One region of the Saccharopolyspora erythraea genome, then DNA from elsewhere that is predicted to be linked to it. Evidence: riboswitches for the same ligand, from Rfam matches in the RefSeq annotation. Region 1 holds a riboswitch; each other region holds the start of a gene.
What was found. Region 1 has a riboswitch for cobalamin ahead of HUO13_RS23310 (Rossmann-like domain-containing protein). Riboswitches for the same ligand answer to the same signal wherever they lie in the genome.
Positions count from the first base shown of each region.

Region 1 (4,204 bases):
GACCGCGATCAGCCGGAAGTCGACCCGCAGCAGCGCGGCGCCCAGCAGCGGACCGACGAGCGTGCCCGCGTGGGCGAACACGTTGAACACGGCGAAGGTCTCGGCGCGCCGTTCTCCCGCCTCGTGCATCAGGTAGGTGCGCACGGCGGGGTTGAACAGCGCGCCCGCCAGCCCGGTGAGCATGGCCGCCGCGAACAGCCCGGGCAGCGAGGTCAGCACGCTGAACAGCCCGAAGGCCAGCACCCGCAGCGCGCAGCCGGTGATGATCATCGGCCGGCAGCCGAGCCGGTCGGCGGCGGTGCCACCGAGCAGGAACATCCCCTGCTGGCTCAGGTTGCGCACGCCCAGCACCAGGCCGACCACCGCGGCGCCGTAGCCGAGGTTGTGGCTCATGTAGGCGGCCAGGAACGGCATGAGCATGTAGAAGCCCACGTTGATGCCGAACTGGTTGACCACCAGCAGCTTGGAGGCGGGCGAGAGCCGCCGGAACTCGCTGGTGTTCACAGCGCGTCCTCCTCTCCGCACACGGTGCAGGGCAGCCCCTCGGCGGAGCGCAGGGAACAGGGGTCGACGACCTTGCCGGTGCGCACCCAGCCGAGGGCCGAGTGCGGTCCGGCGTCGTCGAGCGGTTCGGTGACCGGGGCGCCCAGGTGGTGCTCGGCGAGGTAGTCGTCGGCGTAGATCGACTGCCAGTAGCGGTGCGGCCCGTCGGGGAAGACCCCGCAGACCCGGTCCGAGCCCAGCTCCCGGGCGCACCACGCGGCGGCCATCGCCACCGCTCCGGTGCTCCAGCCGCCGGTGACGAACGCCCCGGCGGCGAGCCTGCGGCAGGAGTCGGCGGCTTCGGCCGGTCCGATCCAGTGCACTTCGTCGAAGATGTCGTAGTCGACGTTGCCCGGGTGGATGCTGCTGCCCAGCCCGCGCATCAGCCGCCGCGCGGCGTCCTGGCCGAACACCGTGGAGCCGACCGAGTCCACCCCGACGATGCGCACGTGCGGCCACCGCGCGCGCACGACCGGCGCTATCCCCGCGCTGTGCCCGCCGGTGCCGACGCTGCACACCACCGCGTCCAGCTGGTCGAACTGCTGCACCAGTTCCTCGCCCAGACCGCGGTACCCGGCCGGGTTGTCGGGGTTGTTGTACTGGTCGGGCCAGTAGGCGCCGGGGAGTTCGGCGAGCAGTCGCGCCACGCGTTCGCGGCGGGCGCGCTGCCATCCGCCGACCGGATGCGGTTCGGTCACGATCTCGACCCGGGCGCCGTGGGCGCGCAGGAGTGCCGCGGTCATCCCGTCGAGCTCGCGGTCGGCGACGATCACGACCGGATGTCCCAGCGCGGTGCCGACGCAGGCGAGCCCGATGCCCAGCGTGCCGCTGGTCGACTCGACCACCGCGCCACCCGGGCGCAGCTCGCCCCGGCGCCGGGCGCCCCGCAGCAGCGACAGCGCGGCCCTGGCCTTCATCCCGCCCGGCGCGAAACCCTCCAGCTTCGCCCAGAAACCGGGGTGGGGGTGAGGCAGCGGCGTGTCGACCCGCAGGACCGGGGTGTCGCCGATGAGGTCCAGGACCGAGGCGCACCTGGCCCCGCCGCGCACGTCGGCTCGAGCGGTCAGCACGTCGCATCACCGCCCTGGGCCACGTAGGTGTGGATGTCGGTGCCGTCGCCGGTGAGCCAGAAGAACGGGTAGGGCTCGGCCGACAGCGCGTGCACGTGGGTGCCGACCAGCTCCCGCAACACCGCGCTCCCGGTCTGGGCGAACACGACCAGCGCAAGCCCGCGTTCCCGGCACAGCGCGGAGATCTCGTCGAAGGTCCCGTTGCCCAGGACCATCCCCGAGGCGAGCACCGCGTCGGCGCGGGAGATCGCCTCGCGGTGGTCGGTCGTGACCGGCTCGCCCCACTCGGTCGTCCCGCCGCGCAGGTCACACGGGACGCGGTGCGCGCCGCGTTCGCCGAGCGCGGCGAGCAGCGAGTTCACCACCCCGATCACCGCGACCGCGCCGCCCGGCCGCACGGGCACCAGGTCGGCCACCGCGCGGGCCCTGGCCACCGACTTCTCCAGCGAGGTACCGGCAGGGACGTGCACGAGGCTGGACCTCGGGTGCTGGGAGTGCGGTTGCAGCCAGGCCAGGTAGGCGTCGAGCACGGCGACCCGGACCGGCGCCTGGCGGTGCCCGAGCAGCTCGGTGACGGTGCGGCCGGCGAGATCGCCCACGTCGAGCGAATCCGCCTCGCCGGCTTCGACGGCGCAGGAACCGACCGCGTTGCCTACCCGCACGCTCAGCACGAAGTTGGCGTAGCCCGAGCGCCTTCCGGCGTGTTGTGCACTTTGGACGGTCAGGAAAGCGACCGAGATCCGGGCCTGCTCGGTTCGCAGGTCGGCCGCGCGCCGTTCGTCGTCGGCGCGGGCCCGGTCGATCAGCGCGGTCAGCGCGGCGTGTTCGGGCGCGCGAGCAGGGGATGCGATGCCAGCAGGCACGGGTGTCTCCACGTGTGAGAGATCCGGAGTCGGGTGGAAATCCGCCGACGGGCGGACGAAGGAGGGGATCACGCCCTGGAAGGCGTGGTTCCTCCGGACGACGCACGTGGACGCGTCGTGCCTCGAGCGGTGGAGACGCCACGGCGGCGGTGTCGGCCGGTGACGTGCGTGCAGTGCAGCAGCACCTCGGTACCTCCTCCGGGGCTCCGCGACCCCGTACGAATCGGCACGACGGCGCCAGTCTCCTGACTCATGGATCGTCGCCTTCCGCCAGCCTTCCCACCGGTTGCACGGCAGTGGCGCGGTGGCGGTGGCTCCCCATTCACAGTGGCGGGACCGTGCCGGAGTCGCACCGGCTTCCTGTCCGCCGTCGCGGTGAGAAACTCGCGAAGACGTTTGCAGCAGGCCGCCCGGGCTGTCAAGGGCAGCGGTCGCAGATCACGCCCTTGTCCGAACGCGCACTTGATGGGCCTTCCGGCGGACTGACGTTAGTCCGAACGGGCTAGAAGTTCGCGGAGTAGCACTATGAGAGTGGGCGGCGCGAGAAGTCCACAGTGGTGCTGTCCACAGTGGTTTGGTGGGATCGATCACTCGGGCGGCCGTGGTCCGATCGGCCCGGGGTGGTGGTGGCCCGCCGGGGCCTCCTGCGGATGGGCGCGGCGACCGCCGTGGGGCCCGGGCGGGCACCACGGGCGGAGCGCGCGAGGGACGGGTCAGCCCCGCTCGGGCACGGTCATCTCGCCGAGCACCGACCAGTCCTGCTGCGGGATCGTCGTGTTGATCACCCGCGGCGTCTCGGCCAGGTACTGCGGCAGGGTCTGCTGCGCCTGCTTGAAGTGGTCGGACTGCACGTGCTCGGCCCCCGCCTCGTCGTCGCGGAACGCCTCGACGAGCACGTACTCGTCGGGGTTCTCGATGCTGCGGGACCAGTCGAACCACAGGCAGCCGGCCTCGGCGCGGGTCGCGCGGGTGAAGTCGCCCGCGATCTCGGGCCAGCGGTCGGCGTGCTCGGACAGCACCCGGAACCTCGCGGTGATGAAGATCATCGATCTCGCTCCTTCGTCGCTCGTGGTGGAGGCGGTTCGGCCAACGTCCTCCGCCGGAATCCTAGGAAACCGCCGCGGCCGGTGCCCGAACGGCTTCCGGTGCCCGGTGCCGCCATGTCGTCGAGGTCCGGTGCCGCTTCCACGATCGTGCTGAGGCCGGACTGCCGGCGGCCACTTTCCGGTGTCGTGCCGCGATGGGACCGCACCTCATGCGTTGCCCCGCAACCTCGTTCGTGATCCTCGGCTGCTCGTGTGTGCGCTGAGGGTGACGAAAACAGGGCTCACCCTGCAGGGATGACACACAGCAGAGCGCCCCGGCATGCGAGCGGGTGCAACATCATCAACCCTGCTCGTGGCACAGCAGTTCCGTGATGTTCAAACGGGAAGGGCGAGCACACATGCGCACTGTGAAGAGGATCATCGTCGCCGGGGCCATCGCCGCGGCTGGCCTGGCGGTCGCCGCCGGGCCCGCCCACGCCGGATTCGCGGTGAGGGGGTGGGACTGCGTCCTCAGCGGTGGCGCTCCGATCAAGTTCGAGGGTGGCCGCCTGATGTGCTGGGGCGGCCACTTCGACGGCCACCCCGTGATCAAGGCTTCCTGGCACCACTGAGCCCCGCGCTCGGCACCGGTCACCATGGGAGGCCGCCGGCCGGTTCGGCCGGCGGCCTCTTCTGCGTCCAT
Region 1 is NZ_CP054839.1:5,182,141-5,186,344, reverse strand. Features, by position in the region: gene HUO13_RS23320 (MFS transporter) at 1-504, opposite strand, end outside; gene HUO13_RS23315 (PLP-dependent cysteine synthase family protein) at 501-1,613, opposite strand; gene HUO13_RS23310 (Rossmann-like domain-containing protein) at 1,607-2,476, opposite strand; cobalamin riboswitch at 2,693-2,863, opposite strand; gene HUO13_RS23305 (putative quinol monooxygenase) at 3,190-3,522, opposite strand; gene HUO13_RS23300 (hypothetical protein) at 3,921-4,133, shown strand.

Region 2 (4,204 bases), 1.5 Mb from region 1:
GACTTGCCCTTCATCTCACCGGTGTTCACCACGACCAGCGGGCGGTTGCGCCGCTGGCGAGTCGTCAGTCCGTCGGCTGGCACTGTCGATGGCTGTCCCTGAGGCATGCTCCGACCCTAAGCCAAGTGGCGCCGATCTCAGCGGCCCCGGTCGGGGGGCATCCGTCCGCGGCAGCCAGGCCATCAGGACGCGGTAGCGGGACGATCAGACCGCGCGACCGCGGTTGCCCCGGGAACGAAAAGGCCCTCGCGCTCAACCAGCCTGGGGGTTACCGGGAGCGCGAGGGCACTTTTCAGGTCCACCCCTGGGGGTCAGGTGGACGCGAACACCGTACCAACCGGCCTGCGAGACCCGTACGCGAGATCTCCAATCTCGTAATCAAAACGAGATCAAGCCGCGCGCGAACCGCCGTCCCGCACGGCGCGCACGACACCGGCGACGTTGTCGGCCGACAGTTCCTCCAGCCGCAGGCACGGCGCCGAGAGCGCGCCGGCGAGCCGGTCGGCGAGCCCCAGCCGCACCATCCCGTTCTCGCAGTCGACGACGACCGAGGCCACACCGGCGTCGGCGAGCAGCCCCGCCGAGCGCACCGCGTCGTCGACCGCACGGCGGGCACGTCCGTCCACATTGGACCTCAGTGGGACCGTCGCCTTGCCGTCGGTGAGCAGCACCAGCAGCGGACGGCGGCGCGGGTCGCGCGTGCGCTCGGTACCGATGACCTTGTGCGCCTTGAGCAGTCCGTCGGCCAGCGGCGTGCGCCCGCCGGTGCGCAACCTCCGCATCCGGACCGCAGCGGTGTCCACAGAGGACGTGGGCGGCAGCGCCACCTCAGCGGAGTCGCCGCGGAAGGTCACCACCCCGACCTTGTCCCGGCGCTGGTAGGCGTCGCGCAGCAGGGAGAGCACGGCACCGCTGACTGCCGACATCCGCTCGCGGGCCGCCATCGACCCCGACGCGTCGACCACGAACAGCACCAGGTTGCCTTCCCTGCCCTCGCGGACGGCGTGCCGCACGTCGTGGCCGCGGAGCACCAGCCCGGGACCGCTGCGCCCGCGCGCGGACTGATGCGGCGCCGCGGCGCTCAGCGTCGCGGGCAGGTGGATGCCATGTCCGTCCACTGTGGAAGCGCGTACGGCGCGGCCGGTGCGCGACCGCGAGCGCGAGCGCCTGCCGGGCGCTCCCTCACCGACACCCGGCACTTCCAGCAACCGAGCCCGGAACGCCGCCGCGGGCGGCGCGGGCGGACGCTCCGACGGGGCCTTGCGGCGCGGCTCACCGCCCTCCTCCGGGCTGGCTTGACCGCCACCCGGACCGCCGTCCGGGCCGTCGTCGTCCGGGCCGCCATCGTCGGGGCCGGATGCGCCACCCGGACCGCCTTCATCCGGATCGTCGTCGCCGGACTGCTCGTCCCGCTCGTCGCCGGACTGCTCGTCGCGCTCGTCCTCCGGCGGGTTGTCCGCGTGCTGGGCGGCATCGGAGAGCGCCTGCTGCAACTGCTCCTCCTCCACCCCGGGCTCGTCGAACGGGTCGCGGCGCCTGCGGTGCGGCAGCGCGAGACGGGCGGCGGCCTCGACGTCGGCCTCGGCCACCGACTCAGCGCCGCGCCAGGCCGCGTGCGCCACCGCCGTCCGGGCGAGCACGAGGTCGGCGCGCATGCCGTCGACCTCGAAGGCAGCGCACAGCGCGGAGATCCGCCGCAGCTCGGAGTCCGGCAGCACCACAGAGCCGACCCGTTCCCGGGCGGCGGCGATCCGCTTGGCCAGGTCGGCGTCCTCGTCCTCCCAACGGCGGGCGAACCCAGCCGGGTCGGCCTCGAACGCCAGCCGCCGCCGCACCACCTCGGTCCGCGTCGGCACGTCGCGGGAGGCCGTGACGTGGACCGTGAGGCCGAACCGGTCGAGCAGCTGCGGCCGCAGCTCGCCCTCCTCGGGATTCATCGTGCCGACGAGCAGGAACGAGGCGGCGTGGGCCACCGAGACACCCTCGCGTTCGACATGCGCGCGTCCCATCGCGGCGGCGTCGAGCAGCAGGTCGACGAGGTGGTCGTGCAGCAGGTTCACCTCGTCGACGTAGAGAACGCCGCGGTGGGCGGCCGCGAGCAGACCGGGCTGGTAGGCGCGGACGCCGTCGGTGAGGGCGCGCTCCAGGTCCAACGAGCCGACCAGGCGGTCCTCGGTCGCGCCGACCGGGAGCTCCACCAGCCGCGCGGGGCGGACCGACGAGGCGGTGCCGTCGTGCGGGCCGTCGGGGCACCGCGGGTCGGCGTCCAGCGGTGCGCAGCCGAAGCGGCAGTCCGGCACCACGTCGAGCTCGGGCAGCAGCGCGGCCAGCGCGCGCACGATGGTCGACTTGGCGGTGCCCTTCTCGCCGCGGACCAGGACCCCGCCGATGCGCGGGTGCACCGCGTTGAGCAGCAGGGCCAGCCGCAGGTCGTCGTGTCCGACCACGGCGGAGAACGGGTAGCGCACAGCGGTCATGCGTGCAGTTCCTTCCTCGGGTCTCGGGCGCCCCGGGTGGTGGGAACAAGGGGTGGCAGTGTCCTGACTCCCGGCTCGCCGCGTCCCTCCGGCCTTCCCAGGTCGCCCCGGTGGCTCGCGGGGGAGGTCCGCTCCCCGGTCACAGTGGCGCCGGCCGTGCCGGACTCCAACCGGCTTCCTGACGCACTCCTTGCTTTGACCACCGTGCATCGTCGCAGACCGCGATCACCGGCGAGGGCACGGCGTAACGAGAACCACTACTCCGGCGGATCGCCTCGGCCCGTCAACGGCGCGATGCGCAGGGCATTTCCGGGGCGGTGCATGTCCTGGGCATCGGACACGGCTGCATCAGGGAGTCCGTTCCAAGGCGCTCCCGCGCGCGGGACACCGCTCTTCCCCGAACCCGCCAGGGCTGCTCGGCTCCGCTCCGCCGGTTGCCGCCGCTCGCCACCTGGCCGCCCGCGTCGGGCTCGTCGCAGCCCGATCCGCCGGCACGGCAGCTACGCACCGTCTCCGGCGCGCTCGCCGCTACCTCGCCGCGCCGCCGACCGTCGGGTTCGCGGTGCGAGTGCGCGGGTCGCGTCGCATCTCGATGTGCGGAATCCCGTCCTCCAGGTACTCCTCGCCATCCTCGACGAAGCCGAAGGAGCGGTAGAACTCCAGCGCGTAGGTCTGCGCCGAGAGCACCGCGGGCTCGCGCTGCACCTCGGCGACGGCGGCCCGCATCAGCTTGCGGGCGAGCCCGAGACCGCGCGCGCTCTTGGCGGTGCAGACCCGGCCGATCCGGAAGGTGCCGTCGGGGTCCTCCAGCAACCGCAGGTAGCCGAGCACGTAGCCATCTGCTGAATCGATCCAGAAGTGGCGAGTCGTGGTTTCCAGATCACGACCGTCCAACTCGGGGTAAGGGCACTCCTGCTCGACCACGAAGACGTCAACGCGCAACCGCAGCATCCGGTAGAAGTCTTCGGCATCGAGATCCGCCGTGTAGGCGCGGTGCACAGAGGTCGCAAGAGGCTGAAGGGTCACCCTTACCTGGATATCACAACCGACCCCCGACAACCGCATCCACGAGCACTCGGAGTTGCTAACAACACCCTCCGCAGCGGATGAGTCCGCCGCAGGTCACACGCACCCCGGCTACCGGAAGCGCCAAGCCCGCCGCCTCACGCTCCCGCGATCTCGCCGGCGTAGGTCGCCAGCCGCGTGTAGACACCCGGCTGCTCCGGCCGTCCACAGCCCACGCCGTACGACACGACCCCGACCAGGCGCCCGTTGACCACGTACGGGCCACCCGAGTCACCCCCGCACGCATCCCGCCCGCCCTCGGGCGTGCCCGCGCAGAACATCGACGACCGGTCGAAGCCGGCGTAAGCCCGGCCGCACTCGGCGTCCGGGGTGACAGGCACCTCGACGGAACGCAGCACCGACGACTGCGCCCCCGACTCGGACGTGCGGCCCCAGCCGTAGACCCGGCCGACCGTCCCGGTCTGGTACGGCGCGGTCTCCCCCTGCCCGACGAGCGGGAGGACGCGGTAGTCCACCGGGGTCCGAAGCGTCAGGACCGCGACGTCGTGCCCGCTGGCGAAACCCTGGTACCGCGGGTGGACCCACGCGGCGTCGACGGCACTGACGACCCCCTCCTGCGTCCGCAGGTCGGACCGTCCGACGACCGCGCGAAGGCCGCCGAGCGGACGTGGCTTGCCGGTCGAAAGATCGATGGTGCAGTG
Region 2 is NZ_CP054839.1:6,713,106-6,717,309, forward strand. Features, by position in the region: gene cobO (cob(I)yrinic acid a,c-diamide adenosyltransferase) at 1-107, opposite strand, end outside; gene HUO13_RS29985 (putative cobaltochelatase) at 390-2,477, opposite strand; cobalamin riboswitch at 2,515-2,696, opposite strand; gene HUO13_RS29990 (GNAT family N-acetyltransferase) at 3,006-3,503, opposite strand; gene HUO13_RS29995 (S1 family serine peptidase) at 3,641-4,204, opposite strand, start outside.
Region 2: another riboswitch for cobalamin. It lies ahead of HUO13_RS29985 (putative cobaltochelatase); the one in region 1 lies ahead of HUO13_RS23310 (Rossmann-like domain-containing protein).

Region 3 (4,204 bases), 1.4 Mb from region 1:
TCACCAGCGCGGTGCCCGCGAGCAGGAGCCCTCGTACGCGTTGCACGGCCACTCCCAGCGAGGCGGCCGAGTCGTGACCGAAAGCGAAGGCGTCCAGCGCACCCGCCTGCGACTGGCACAGCAGCAGGCCCAGCGCGCACACCGCGCCCGCGAGCGCGACGTCGTCCCATCGGGCCCCGGACAGGGAACCGAGCAGCCAGAACAGCACGCCCTGGGTCTGCTGGGCGTCGGCGGAGGTCATGACGATGTATGAGGTCAGCGCGGAGAACAGCTGGCTGCCCGCGACGCCGGCGAGGATGACGCGGCTCGTGCCGCCGCCCGCGAGCGCGGCCAGCGCCATCACCAGGGCGAAGGCGACCAGCGCGCCGGCGAACGCACCGACGGCCAGCCCGATCGCGCCCGCGCCCGCGCCGAGCACGGCGACCACCACCGCACCGGTGGACGCCCCCGACGAGATCCCCAGCAGGTACGGGTCCGCCAGCGGATTGCGCAGCAGCGACTGCAACACCGCACCGCAGACGCCCAGGCCCGCGCCGCAGATCGCCGCCAGCAGCGCCCTGGGCAGGCGCAGCTCCCACACGATGCCCTGCGCGATGCGGGAAACGTCGGTGGTGCCCAGCCCGAGCCGCGCCCGGACCACCTCGGTGACGTCACCGACCGAGATGTCGGCCGGTCCCACGGTGAGCACGACCGCGACCGACATCACCAGCACGGGCAAGCCACCCGCGACAAGCCAACGGGCCCGCGTGCGGATCACCCGTGCCGCTCCATGGCGACGAGCTTGTCGGCCAGCGCCTCGATTCCGTCGACGGTGCGCATGCTGACGTTCAGCGCGGTGCCGCTCATCGGGATCCAGTCCTGCCGCCGCACTGCCTCGAGCTGCGACACCGCGGGGTCGCCGCGCAGGAAGTCCACCTTGGACCTGAGGCTGTCGCCCTCCTGGTCCCTGGTGAGGTCGCCGAGCACCAGAACCGTCGGCTCGCGGCTCAGCACGTCCTCCCAACCGACCTGGGGCCACATCGATGCCACGTCCCCGTAGGCGTTGCGCACGCCCAACGCGCGGGCCATGATCCCCGGAGAACCGGTTCCACCGGCCACGTAAGGCGATTCGGTCCTGGCGAACCAGAACAGCACCGACTGCTCGTCGCGCGACCGCAACCCGGCCACGCGGGCTTGAGCGGCCGCGACCCGCCCCCGCAACTGGGCGACGAGGGCATCACCGCGCTCCGGCACTCCGAAGATCGTGGCGATCTCGTGGACCTCGCGGTAGATGTCGTCCAGCTCGGTCGGCCTGCCCAGCGGCGCCTCCTCCGGCAGGCAGTTGCTAGGCGAGAGGTAGGTCGGCACGCCCAACTGCGCGAACCGGTCCCGCGAGGCAACGCGCTGGTCGGTGAAGATGGCGTGGTACGCGCCCAGCACGATGTCGGGCTCGGTCGCCAGCACGCCCTCGAACGACGGGGTGTTCTCCGCCAACCGGGGCACTCGCGCGTTGGCCGCGGCCAGGTGCGGCGCGACGGGTTCGGTCCAGGTCGCGGTCCCGACCATCCGGTCCTGCAGTCCCAGCGAGAGCATGATCTCGGTCGTGCTCTGGTTGAGGCTCACCGCACGCCGCGGCGGTGTCTCGACGACGACATCGCGATCGCAGTTGCGCATGGCAGTGGACTGCCCTGGCGGGGCACTTCCCGTGGGCGGCGCTGAACATCCGCAGAGGGCGACCGCGACCACACCGGCGAGCAGGGTCTTGCGCCCTGGCCGGGCAAGACGACGCCGGCGCGCGAAAAGAGAGAACAGCAGCATCCGTGTCCTTCGCTCGGGCTCGTACGCGAAGCCGCAAGGGGCGAGTCCCCGCACGCCCGGGCGGGCGCGCGGGGAACCAGCAGGTCTTCGGACTCGGGCGCAATCCGGAACGGGGAGCCTTCCCGGGAACCGCTCCCAGTGGCGGGCCGCACGCGGCCCTTCCCCGTCCGCCGCCCCTACCGCTGCGCGTCAGTTCCGGCTTCCGACCGGATTCCCTGACCCGTTCACCGGGTACGGCTGGCTCGCAGGCACCCTAACCGACACGATCACGTCCGCCCAACCAACGTGAGCCTTCTCGCAGCGGCGCGAACCGGCCGGTGCTCATTCCCGGTTCGGTTCCTCCGAAGCGCCGCGCAGGGCCGCGAGCTCGGCCCGGGAGCGGATGCCGAGCTTGGTGTAGATGCGGGTCAGGTGGTACTGGACCGTCTTGGTGGACAGGAACAGTTCCGCGGCGGCCTCCCGGTTGGACAGTCCGCGTGCGACGAGCCGGGCGACGGCCTCCTCCTGCGGGGTGAGCTCGTTGAAGGCCCGCTCCGCGCGCAACGCGTGCACGCCGCCTGCTTTGAGCTCGCGGTCGCACCGCTCCACGTAGGTCGCGGCGCCCATGGTGGCGAAGCCGTCGCGGGCGGTGGTGAGGACCGCGTCCGCCTCGCGGCGCTTCCCGGCCCGCCGCAACGTCTGGCCGTAGGCGAAGGCGACGCGCGCGTGGTCGTAGCGCAGCGGAAGCCCTTCGAGCAGTTCCAGGGCCTGCTCGAAGGCGGCCGCGGCCGCGGCCGGATCGCCCTGCGCGCCCAGCAGCCGGCCACGGGCCGCCGCGAGCCGAGCCCGGGCGGAGGCGTGCTCGCGCGCGGCCGCCAGCCGCTCGTGCGGCAGCAGGAACGCGTCGGCCTCCTCGTGGCGTCCTTCCAGCACGAGGGCGTGGGCGTACATGTCGTGCCACGGCCAGTGGCCGGGTTCGTCGATGCCGGCGGCGGCCCAGGACTGGGTGAGCGGATGCAGGGCTCGCAGCACGCCTGCGGAGTCGGCGCGCGCCTCGGCGACCTGCGCCCGGGCCAGGTAGGTGGGGACCCGCATGATCTCGTAGTCCTGCGGTCCGGCGTCGCAGCGCAGCAACGCCTGCTCGGCCTGCTCCCACTCACCGCGCAACGCGTGCACGGTCACCTCGGTCCAGTGCAGCAGCGGACCGGTGAGGACGATGCCGCTGCGTTCGAGCAGAGGCGCCGCGTCGCGCACGGTGCGCATCGCGTCGTCCCACGCCCCGGCGAGGAACTGCGCGCGTGCGAGCCAGGCCCGCGCCCACAGCGAGATCCGGGTCGAACCGCCGAGGAAGGTCGTCGGCACGGCGCTTTCCAGCTCGGCGCGCGCGTCGTCGACCGCGTCGGTGAGCAGGTTGAGCCAGCCGCGGGCCATCATCACCCGCTGGGCCTGCGCTCCGTGGCGAACCCGCTCCCCCAGGCGCGCGTAGTCGCGGCGCGCCTGGCGAGCCCGTCCCGTCGCGGCCAGCCCCAGCCCGCGGATCGCGGCGGCCTCGACCGCGGCTGGCGCCTCCGGCCCCGCCAGCGAGATCGCCCGGTCGGCCCAGGTCACGAGATCGTCGGCGCGGCAGCGGACGAGCGCGTGCAGCACGTAGCGCTGGCAGATCAGCGCGGCGACGTCCGGGTCGCGCTCGGCGTTGACCAGCCGCCAGGCCCGGCCGAGCCGGGACTCCGCCTCGGCCACCCGCCCGCGGACGACGGCCAGGTAGCCCAGCACCGCGTTGCGCAGCGGCGTCTCGCGCAGGCTCTCCACCTCGGGAACGAGGGCGGCGGCCGCGAACACGTCTCCGGCCCCGATCAGCGCGTCGACGGCGCGGCTGATGCGGCTTTCCCGCTCCAGCCGGTCCTCGGTGAGCCGGCTCGCGTCGATGAGCAGTGACGCGGCCTCCGCCCACGCCCCTTCCGATGCCCGCTCGGTGGCCAGCGCGTCGAGGCGATCGGCGACGGCGGGGTCCGGCACGGGACTCGCGGCGACGAGGAGCCGCAGTTTGCGGGCCGGGTCGTCGACCAGGCCGGCCGCCCGGCGGTGCAGGCCGGACCTGCGGCCCGGTGCCAGTGCGGCCAGCACGGCGGCGCGCACCATGGGGTCCGCGGGACCGACCTCGGTCAGCCCACGAGCTGCGAGGCAGACCAGCCCCGTGGCGCAGGCTTCGTCGAGAACGGTCAGCAGGCCGTCCTCGACACCCGCCAGCAGCGCGGCGTCGCGGACCGCTGTGCCCGGTCCCAGCACGGCAGTCGCCTCCACGAAACCCCGAACGGCCGGCGAGCAGCCCGCGAGCAGTTCGCGCACCCGTGCGGCCACCGCGGCGGGGGCCGGAAGCCCGGGGTCGAAACGCGTCCACGTCGCAGCGGGAACCTCGTCCAGCAACTGC
Region 3 is NZ_CP054839.1:3,737,616-3,741,819, reverse strand. Features, by position in the region: gene HUO13_RS17165 (FecCD family ABC transporter permease) at 1-757, opposite strand, end outside; gene HUO13_RS17160 (ABC transporter substrate-binding protein) at 754-1,653, opposite strand; cobalamin riboswitch at 1,859-2,054, opposite strand; gene HUO13_RS17155 (helix-turn-helix transcriptional regulator) at 2,119-4,204, opposite strand, start outside.
Region 3: another riboswitch for cobalamin. It lies ahead of HUO13_RS17160 (ABC transporter substrate-binding protein); the one in region 1 lies ahead of HUO13_RS23310 (Rossmann-like domain-containing protein).